2 regions of the Candidatus Protochlamydia phocaeensis genome follow, and region 1 is predicted to be linked to the other one. Evidence: riboswitches for the same ligand, from Rfam matches in the RefSeq annotation. Region 1 holds a riboswitch; the other holds the start of a gene.
The links. Region 1 has a riboswitch for cobalamin ahead of BN3769_RS12805 (ribonucleoside-diphosphate reductase small subunit). Riboswitches for the same ligand answer to the same signal wherever they lie in the genome.
Positions count from the first base shown of each region.

Region 2: linked by a shared signal. The riboswitch ahead of BN3769_RS11755 (ATP-dependent Clp protease ATP-binding subunit) and the one ahead of BN3769_RS12805 (ribonucleoside-diphosphate reductase small subunit) in region 1 are both predicted to bind cobalamin.

Region 1 covers NZ_FCNU01000032.1:51,512-56,391, forward strand. Annotated here, with positions in the region: gene BN3769_RS12785 (ankyrin repeat domain-containing protein) at 1-1,325, shown strand, start outside; gene BN3769_RS12790 (DsbA family protein) at 1,477-2,160, shown strand; gene BN3769_RS12795 (hypothetical protein) at 2,420-2,899, shown strand; cobalamin riboswitch at 3,173-3,371, shown strand; gene BN3769_RS12805 (ribonucleoside-diphosphate reductase small subunit) at 3,614-4,585, shown strand; gene BN3769_RS12810 (ribonucleoside-diphosphate reductase subunit alpha) at 4,622-4,880, shown strand, end outside.
Region 2 covers NZ_FCNU01000031.1:6,918-11,797, forward strand. Annotated here, with positions in the region: gene hemH (ferrochelatase) at 1-25, opposite strand, end outside; gene BN3769_RS11755 (ATP-dependent Clp protease ATP-binding subunit) at 50-2,032, opposite strand; cobalamin riboswitch at 2,229-2,443, opposite strand; gene BN3769_RS11760 (alpha/beta hydrolase) at 2,592-3,533, shown strand; gene BN3769_RS11765 (DEAD/DEAH box helicase) at 3,904-4,880, opposite strand, start outside.

The sequences.
Region 1 (4,880 bases):
AGAAATGGCGTCCCGTTTCCTCTCCCCCCACAGACTCTTCTTTTATCGATCTGCTGCAGAAAGCGCTCTCCTTCTCTTCTCCTTCTTCTTTGCCTTTGCCTTCTTCTCAAACATCTACAGCTCCTTTGGATCCAATCCATCAATACTTTAGCGAATGCTATCCGCTTTTTAAGCAAATGCCTCCTCCCGTGTATATGTCTCCTATTTCAAAAGGCGAGCATGGCCTGTTTGCGGAAGAAGACATTCCTCCTTATGTCATTATTGCCGATTACTTAGGTCAAGAAATTATTCCTTCTATTCATGAAGATGACAGTTATGTTCTCAAAAGTATCAATGCGAAAACAATTAGAAACCTAGGCCCCCTCATCAATGATGGTTTTCCTAACGTGGAAACCTGTTCAATCATTGATCCGAATACGCGTGAAAAAGTCACAATCATTTATACAACGCGCCAGATCGCGGCTGGTGAGCAATTTCTCATGCACTACGGCCCTCAACATTCCATTAAGTTGAAAGCCCATCAGGAGTTTGCATTAGATGAGTTGCGCCAAGCTTTTAGGGAGACTTCCCTTACGGAACGTTATCAACAGCTGGTCAAACTCATCACTGAAATGGATAAAAATCATCTACAGGACAACTTGGAGCTAGAAACAGCCCGTTTAAAGCTGTCTTATCTTTTCCATACTCCGTCGGCTTTCTTAACCCTCATTTATGAGGGAATTATTTCCATTGACAAGGTCGACCAACTGCTGTTAGGAGGATTCGAAGAAACATATCAGCTGGTGTTGTATGAAACCAAACAGTGGGATACTAAGCTGTCCCTTCACAATTTGGTCGGCTATTTTGAGCAATACAAGGCCACGCACAGCATTTATCGCCTGATGGTCCAATCCCTTAAACGCTGTGAAAAAGTCATTCAAGAAAAAGCTGGCAACCATGTGAATGATGGCGGAGAACAGGGGACATTTAAATCCGATTTCTATCAATTTTTAAAAGAGCTCATGCAAGGCAAGCAGGTACGGCCTATTCTGCTCGTCAATAACTGGTTATCCAATAAACCCGAAGAGGTGGCTCAATTAGATAAGCTATCTGTCAAGCAAAAGTGGCTAGAAATTGCAGAGCATACAAACCGCTTGTTCGAGCTCTTAGACGTTAAAGTCACTTCAAATAATCAGAAAAGGTATGATGAAGAAGTCGCCAAACTACTCAAAAAGCTTCCCGAAGAATCTAGAATGGAATGCCTAGAGACTTTAATAGCCGTGGCACAGATCCATGCCCACGATCGAGTTTTGAGATTAGAATTGATAAAAGAACGGTTAATGTAAGCAATCAGCCTTCAGGCCTACTGAGTGTGCATGCATGCTCAGTAGGCGTGAAGCGGACAAGCCGCGCTTTTTATCAAATTTTTATTTACTCGCATTTGACGATTTGCCATAACACTCCTTTAAGTAAACTTGGATTTCCTAAGGAGCCGCTATGAAGTCTATTATCGTCTCGTCCCTTTCCTCACTGCTAGCCATGTTTTTTATGACCAGCTTGGCAGCAGATTCCTCACCTGCTCAAACAAGCATAACTATACAAGGACAGCCCACCATCGGCTACCCCAAAGCACCTGTGCAGGTAGTTGCTCTATTAGAGCCCAAATGCCCCGACAGCAAGCGCTATAACAACGCCTCATTTCCCAAGCTTGAAGAAGAATTCATCAATACCAATAAAATTCGCTATACGGTTATTCCTGTCTCTTTTTTGCCCAATTCCATGCCAGCTGCCATTGCCCTTTGGTGCGTTTACAATCAAGAACCTGAGTATCCGAACGCGGATCTTTTCTTCAAATATTTGAATTACATTTACAAAAACCAGCCACCTGAAAGAGAGAACTGGGCCACAATCGAAAGACTGCAAAAGTTTGCGGCTGCGACAAGTCCGGCCATTCAATTAGACCGCTTGAAAGACTGCATCGAAATGGAAAAATACCGTGTACAGATTGAAAAGAATACGGCTTATGGCAACCGTCTTATGAATGGCCACCTGTCTACCCCCACCATTTTTGTCGAAGGCGTCAAAGTGGAGAATAAAGACGATACAATTGATTATGATAAACTAAAAAAAGCCATTTTGGATGCCTTGGAGCGCAAAAAAACGGAGAAGAGCACACCATAATCGCCCGTCTATCGCTATCCTAAAGGCTATATTCCCGGATATAGCCTTAAATTTTGTCTTACTTATCCAACCTGAGTTTGGGATTTTTTTACCCTTCTCTCATTGTTAGAAAGAATAAAATCCCCTTAAACTATTCTGGTTGTTAGTTTAAAAACCTAAAGAAGACAACCAAAATTCAGTTATAACAAAGAATCATGACGAAAAACTTCCCTTGCGGTAATTTGGAATTAAGGAAAATCAATAAGTCTCGGAGATAGCTATGAAAAAAGCGGGGATCTGCTTAGCGGCTTTTGCAGCCTCTATGCTCTTTTTGTCTGACATGCAAGCAGGGGTCGTGGTCTTCGGACCGCAAGTTACCATTGCTTACCGCCAGCCTGTTCAAGCCATTATTGTCGATGGCAGCGGCAATACATATGAAAAAGTCTTCTATTATGACCCTGCTATAGGCGGGGTGGATCTAGGGCCAAGCTATGCAGCAGCCGATACGAGCATTTATTTCCCCAATTACAATGTCCGCTATATTTGGTACAATGGCTATTGGGTCAATGAAGAGGGCTGTTATTGGGACGGCGGCCGTTGCGTATATATCGATCATCCCCACTGGAGGGTCTATTGGACCGGCTATTGGAACAATCACTGGCATGAAAGCTGGCACCGCCACTGGGTTGTCCATCACGAAGATGTCGCTTGGCAGTATCATGGGCACGAACATTGGCATGAGCACTGGCACCATCATTGATTTAATTCCATTCCCGTCTGTTCGGCTTCATAGCTGAACGGACGGACAATTGATTTAGAATTCTTTCCAAAAAAGCTTTATCCTGCGCTTGCATTCATTGGCTCTCCTACCTTCTTCATTTTTTGAAAAACGCATTCAGCTTTTATAATCGCTTGTACGCCAGTTCGAAACAAACGCAAAGAACTGCCAATCCCAAATCGGGCTTGACAAATTTGCCAGGCAAGGGTTATGAATACCTCCGATTTCATTGGAACTTTTCTAATGAAATAAAAGGCCTTAGGCTCGTGAAAAAGTGCCTCTAGCTACGGCTAGGGGAGAATAGGGAAAGAGGTGCAAATCCTCTGCGGTGACGCCGCTGTAACGAGGGACGAACGCTCATCAAGCCACTGCTTTTAATGTTTAGCAAAGCGGGAAGGTGGAGCGGATAGGATGAACTCGGAGTCAGAAGACCTGCTTTTTCATGCTCATCACATCTCGGCAAGAGATGAACTGTCTCGTTAAAGACAGGATGGGGAGAAACGACACACTTGCTCAAGAATTGCCATTAAGCATTGCGCTTTTATTTTCCTTTCAAGCAAGTCCATTTTTCCCTTTCTGTAAAACTAAATCATTTTGGTTCAAGCGATTTCCATCGCTTGGAAGATACCGTTTGCACGCAAATTTAGGCGCTCAAGACCATATTGCGTCAAATGGCCGTAAAGCAAGGAGTGAAATATGGAGTGCGTAGAGCCTCTCTTACAAGAAAATAAAGACCGCTTTGTTTTATTTCCCATCAAACATCCCGCTATTTGGAGCATGTATAAAAAGGCCGAGGCCAGTTTCTGGACTGCCGAAGAGATCGACCTCTCTGCTGATATCCAAGATTGGGAGCATAAATTGAATGCCGATGAAAAGCATTTTATCAAGCATGTCCTGGCCTTTTTTGCGGCAAGCGATGGAATTGTCAACGAAAATCTAGCCATCAATTTTATGAACGAGGTCCAATATCCCGAAGCCCGCTGCTTTTATGGCTTTCAAATCATGAGCGAGAACATCCACTCCGAGACGTACTCGCTGCTCATCGATACTTACATTAAAGACCAGAAAGAAAAAAAATATCTCTTTCACGCACTAGAGACGGTTCCCTGCGTATCCAAAAAAGGGCATTGGGCCTTGCGTTGGATCAGCCAAGGCGGTTTTGCCGAGCGCTTAGTGGCTTTTGCGGCCGTCGAGGGAATTTTCTTTTCCGGAAGCTTCTGCTCCATTTTTTGGCTCAAAAAAAGAGGGCTGATGCCGGGATTAAGCTTTGCAAATGAACTCATTTCACGCGATGAAGGCCTGCACTGCGACTTTGCCTGCCTGCTCTATTCCCAGCTTGTCCATCCCCTTCCAGAAGAGGTTGTGCAGAACATCATTTCGCATGCAGTAGAGATTGAGAAGGAGTTTGTCGTCGATGCGCTGCCCGTCAAGCTGATCGGCATGAATGCCGATCTGATGTGCCAGTACATTGAGTTTGTCGCTGATCGCTTGCTGGTGGCTCTTGGCTGCTCTAAAATTTACCAGGCTTCCAACCCCTTTGATTTTATGGAATTGATCTCCCTTCAAGGAAAAACCAATTTCTTTGAACGGCGAGTCTCCGAATATCAAAAGTCGGGAGTGCTTGCCCATAAAGATACGCATGTTTTCACTTTGTCTGAAGATTTCTAACTCTTAGAGGATTTCTTAAAACCCCAAGGAAAAACCATGTTTGTCATCAAAAGAGACGGAAGAAAAGAGCCGATCAAGTTCGATAAGATCACTGCAAGAATCCAAAAACTCTGCTATGGACTGGACCCGGCCCATATCAATCCCATTCAGTTGGCCTTGAAAGTCATTGAAGGCATTTATGATGGCGTGACGACAAGCGAGCTGGATAACTTAGCCGCCGAAGTGGCCGCCACTTTGACGGCCACCCATCCCGACTATGCCCTGCTCGCCTCGCGCATTGCCATCTCCAATCTGC
Region 2 (4,880 bases), on a different contig from region 1:
AGACGCCAATTTTTTTCTCGCCCATTGCTATTCCTTTCCTCAGTCTTTTTTAAGCGACAGATATGGCTTGTTGCGGCACATTATTTTGCTCAATCACCCTAGCTTCCGCCGCTTTAATTTCTTCGAAAACTTGCCTGACAAGCGCTTCATTGACCCTAACCGGAACTTTATTTTCTATTCTTGCCATTTCTTCTTCCAAGACTTTTTCAAATGCCTCGGCCCCATAAAAATGATAGAGAAGATAAAGTTTTTGAGCCTCGGGAGTGATGGGACCGCCAGGTATAATGGGAAGATGGTTCTCTGGAACCGGTTCGTTTTGTTTGACGGCCGCCAATTGATGGGTCAATTTAAAATATTGATCTTTAAAGGTCAATTCTCTCTCTTTGATCTGCTTAATTTTTTTGATTTGATCTTTGAGAACGGCATTTTCTTCTTTTAAGGCTACTATTCTATCAGAAAGCATTCGATACGCTTGCAAGTCTTCCTGACTTTCTATCAAGCGGCGAGCCATTTTTGCCTTGAGCAGCTTGAGCTGTTGGACGGCTTGGTCCAGAGCAGGCAAAGTATAAGTCGGATTATAAACCCATTGACTGCGGCCAATGGCTTCTTTCATAATTTTGATTGCTTTAGCCGGGCGGCCAATGTTAGGCAAATACGTTTCCGATTTAGATATATCTAGAACAACCCTAATGGCTTCTTCTGTCACCGGAATGGTCGGTTCAACGCGAGTGACGAATTCTTCCAAAACAAGTTTGTTTTGTTCTTCCTCTTCCCCATCTACAATAATCGTGACTACTCGACGCATAAAGGATCCGTCTACATCAAGCTTCTTGATTTTCTCAAACTCTTTAAAGGTTGTTGTAGCAATAAATTGAGGATCATTTGGGCCACCCTGTAAAAAGTGGTTTTTGAAGGCTTGAAAGGCCCCCTGATTGCTGGCCAATTGGTCAAATTCATCCATTAAAAAGAGCGTTTTTTTCTCATACCCCCCAATCTGGTCTTTAATTTGATTGATCAGTTCGGAATGTCCGAAACTGACATTGGAAATGAGAAGGCCGCAATCGACTTCATAGTTGACACGATCTTGCAATTCAGCGGGAAGTTTCCCCTCTTTTTTTAATTGAAGAAGCTGGTGGAATAAGGTTGTCTTCCCGTCCCCGGATTTTCCCACTAATAAGACATTCGCTCCTGTAATAAGAGTGGACAGCAGTTTGGTAAGCAGCTCCGTTTGTCCCACTTTGGGCTCAATAAGCCCGCTGTCCATTTGCTTGTCTAAATTGGTGCAGTTGACAATTTCATCCGGAATAGGCTTAAACCAGCGCTGATAAGCAATAGCCAAAAGCCCTCCCGCAGCAAGAATCGCTCCTGCCACCAAATAAACTTTAGCTGTCACAATAAAAATGGGCTGTAAAATTTGAACGAGGCAAAAAGGAATAATGAAAAATTTGTAAATAATTTCTAAGAGAATGTGTTTTTCCCATAAAGTCGTAAATTTTTTATGGGTATCTAAAAAGTTAAAAGCCCCAAGGAAAATATTGATTAAATTTGGAATAAAATAAATCACTCGAGGGCGGCATCTTTTCCATTCTTGGTATATCCACTCATTAAAAGACGGTTCTGGCTTTAACGGATACCTCGCCGCTCTTTCGGCAGCCCACTCAAAGGCATTCTGATAAGGAGTGACACTTCCTTGGGTCCTAAAGCGGGCGATTGAATCCAGCGCTTCAAGAGACAATACTTCAGAGAAAAATTGGAGCGTCTCTTGGGGATCCCGATGAATATGCGCTTTAATCAAATTTGCCAAGAACGCATTTAACGCAGCCGGATCCTGTTGATGGCGGAGTAAAGCCTTTTGAATCTCTTTTTTCCAACTTCTCCATTTATCCCGATTCCATCCTTCGGATAAAAGCACACGCTCTAAATCATTTAAGTTGTTAATCCCTTCAAAAGGCGAAGGTTCACGCCAAACCAAATGCCTTATTTCCTGATTGAAAGTCGAAAAAAATCCCAGTGGATTGATATTCAAAGACATACCCTTTTCCTTTCCTGCTTTATCGAAAAAGCAAAGTCGCTTAAGTTTAATGTTACGCATCGGAGGAAAATGGTGATCGAAGAGATAGCTCTTGAAAGGCGTCCATCACATACATTCCTAAACAGACCTCTTTCCCAAGTCAAATCAGCGAATCATTTCCCCATCCTGCCTTTAAGGAGACAGCGTCTTAATCAGATCTGATAGGTATAAAAAAGCAGGTCTTCTGGCTTCGAAATCATCCGATAGGCTTAGTTGAGTTTTAAAACCTTCCCGCGACAAGCAGTGGTCATAAATGACTAAGCATCCGTCCTTCGTTACAGCGGCCTAACCGCACAGGATTTACACCTGTTTCCCTATTATCCTTCTTTTTGAAGTCTTCAAATAGAAGGCACTTTTCTATAATACGCATAATTACTAAATGAACGCTTAATTTCATAAACCCAAAAGAAATAAGAGTCAAGAAATTAAACCATTAACATTAACTCTTGCAAGAGTAATTAATCTTAATTACAATTATTTAAAAATTTATTGAACTTATAAACAAAACACAGAAAATTGTATGTTATCATTCCCCTATTCGGTCGCTTCTTATTCTGCTTATTCTCGTCCTTCATTGGAAGCGGCTCATTTTCCCCCTGTTGCAACAGAAGAGAATTATATTGACGCACAAAAAGTTGTTAAAACGAGTCCTCTACCGGTAGGCATTGCTAAAATGATTGGCTTAATCAAAGATTTGTGGTTTACGATTGGAACATTTTTCTCTCGCATTGAGCACGCGCCTAATTATGGAAAAGTCATAGGCAATAAAGAAACAGCTAAAGGGATTGTTGTCTTGATTCATGGCTTAAATGGCCATGCATCCCAAATGGATGGACATGCCAAGGCTTTCAAACAAAAAGTTGGAGAAGACATCTTAATTTATCAAGTTCAGGTCGATAAAAAGGGAAACTGTTCGAAAGGAGAAGCGGTCCAGCGTATTACGGATACCGTTCTGCCTCTTCTTCAAGAACGTCCCGCTCTAAAATTATATGCGCATGGAATTTCTAATGGTGGATGGCTGGCGTCTCAATTAGCTGTAGACGCCATCGATGCTGGCATTCAAGGCGAACGGATAATGGTTAATGCCAATTCCTCCCCTCTTTATGGAACAAAAGTTATGTGCGATCCAGCTTTAGCCCCTTGGAAGCAGAAAATATGGAAATGGCTAGTGCAATCGCCTTTAGGGGGAAATCATGAAGAGGTTATCTATAAAGATTTCAGCTGGGGAAGCGAAGCGGGCAAACAGATTATTCGAGAGATTAGAAGGGCTGCTGAACAAGGAGTTCAATTTGAATTTGAAGGAGGCTTTGCCGATTCAAAAGTGACGCCGCCTTCCTTTTATCCGAAAAATGTCAAGGATGCCCGCTATTTTCATCCGAATAGCATTCAAGGGCACTCCAGTATCATTGCAAGCCAAAGGCAGCGGCAGGTAGAAAGCGCCTGCGCTTTCCTATCCAGCTAAAGCGAACATAAAATAAAGGATAGGAATAGCTAATATGCCTTTGATTTTTCGGTTAACACCTTTCAATCAAGACAATAAGCTCTCTTTGCAAGTGCAACCATTGGGCTTTTGTTTAACGAAAAATTTGATGAGATCTATTGATGCGGAACTGCAGCACAAAAAATGGACAATTTCTCATTAGCTTTAGAGAGAAGTCATCCAGAAATTCCACGCTTTGCAAAAAGTGAATGACAAAGATGTTGCCATTACTTATCAAACGACTAGAGAATCTAAAGCGATCCTTATTTTGAATAGGCCATGAAATCTTTAAGAGAATTTTCAGAAGCAAGGAAGAAAACTTCCTTGCTTCTGATATAAGATCTAAAGCTTATTATCTTTCTACGCGCTGCCGACTAGCAAATCCCTTTGGCTTGGAAAACCCCTTAGGTTTATCCCTAAAAGATCCAACGCCATGAGACCTTTTCCCAAACTTCTTCGGTTCTTTGCTTGCAAACCGATTTCCGTTCGTTCTTTTATGTTCATTATTAAAAGGCTTCATCTCTCCTTCTTTCTTTGGCCCTCTTGGCTCTACGCCAATTTGGTCAGGCCCACGCACAGACTGCTGATTGAGGACGAAGGAAATAAAGTGAGCTGCTAATGTTTGATGATCCATTTCTTTCACGAGCGCCAATACATGCTCGACTTCATTGTGAACAGGCTGGGCGAGCACGCTGCTGACTAAACGGGCACGCTTAGACTGCTTAGCTTCTTCCAAAGTTGGAATAAAAGCGCGATTAATCGATGCACCAATAAACTTTTCATATCTCTGAAAGTCGCGCCATTCACGCAGTGTAACGAATGTGCTGGCAATGCCCTTATTTCCGGCACGCCCTGTACGTCCAATGCGGTGTACATAGCTAGCAGGATCAAACGGCAAGTGATAGTTGAATACATGCGATACATCAGACACGCTTAGGCCTCGCGCCGCAACGTCCGTTGCAACAAGCACGCGTACCATTTCCGAGCGGAACTGGCGAATCACCTCTTCTCTTTGAGGCTGCTCCATGTCTCCATGCAAACCTCTGGCATGGTAACCACAGCTCACAAGCAGGGAAGTCAGACGGTCTACGTCTTTTTTTGTGCGGCAAAAAATAATCGATTTGCCCGGCTCGTCATTATCTAGCAAACGGAGAATCGCATCATCGCGCTCTTCTTCACGAATGACGTAATAAACCTGCTTAATATCTTTATTTGTTGTTTCTTTTTGAGTGACACTAACAAATTGCGGCTTTTTCAAAATCGAACCGGCAAGCCTTTGAATAGGGCTTGGCATAGTCGCTGAGAATAAGAGCGTTTGTCTTTGCTTGG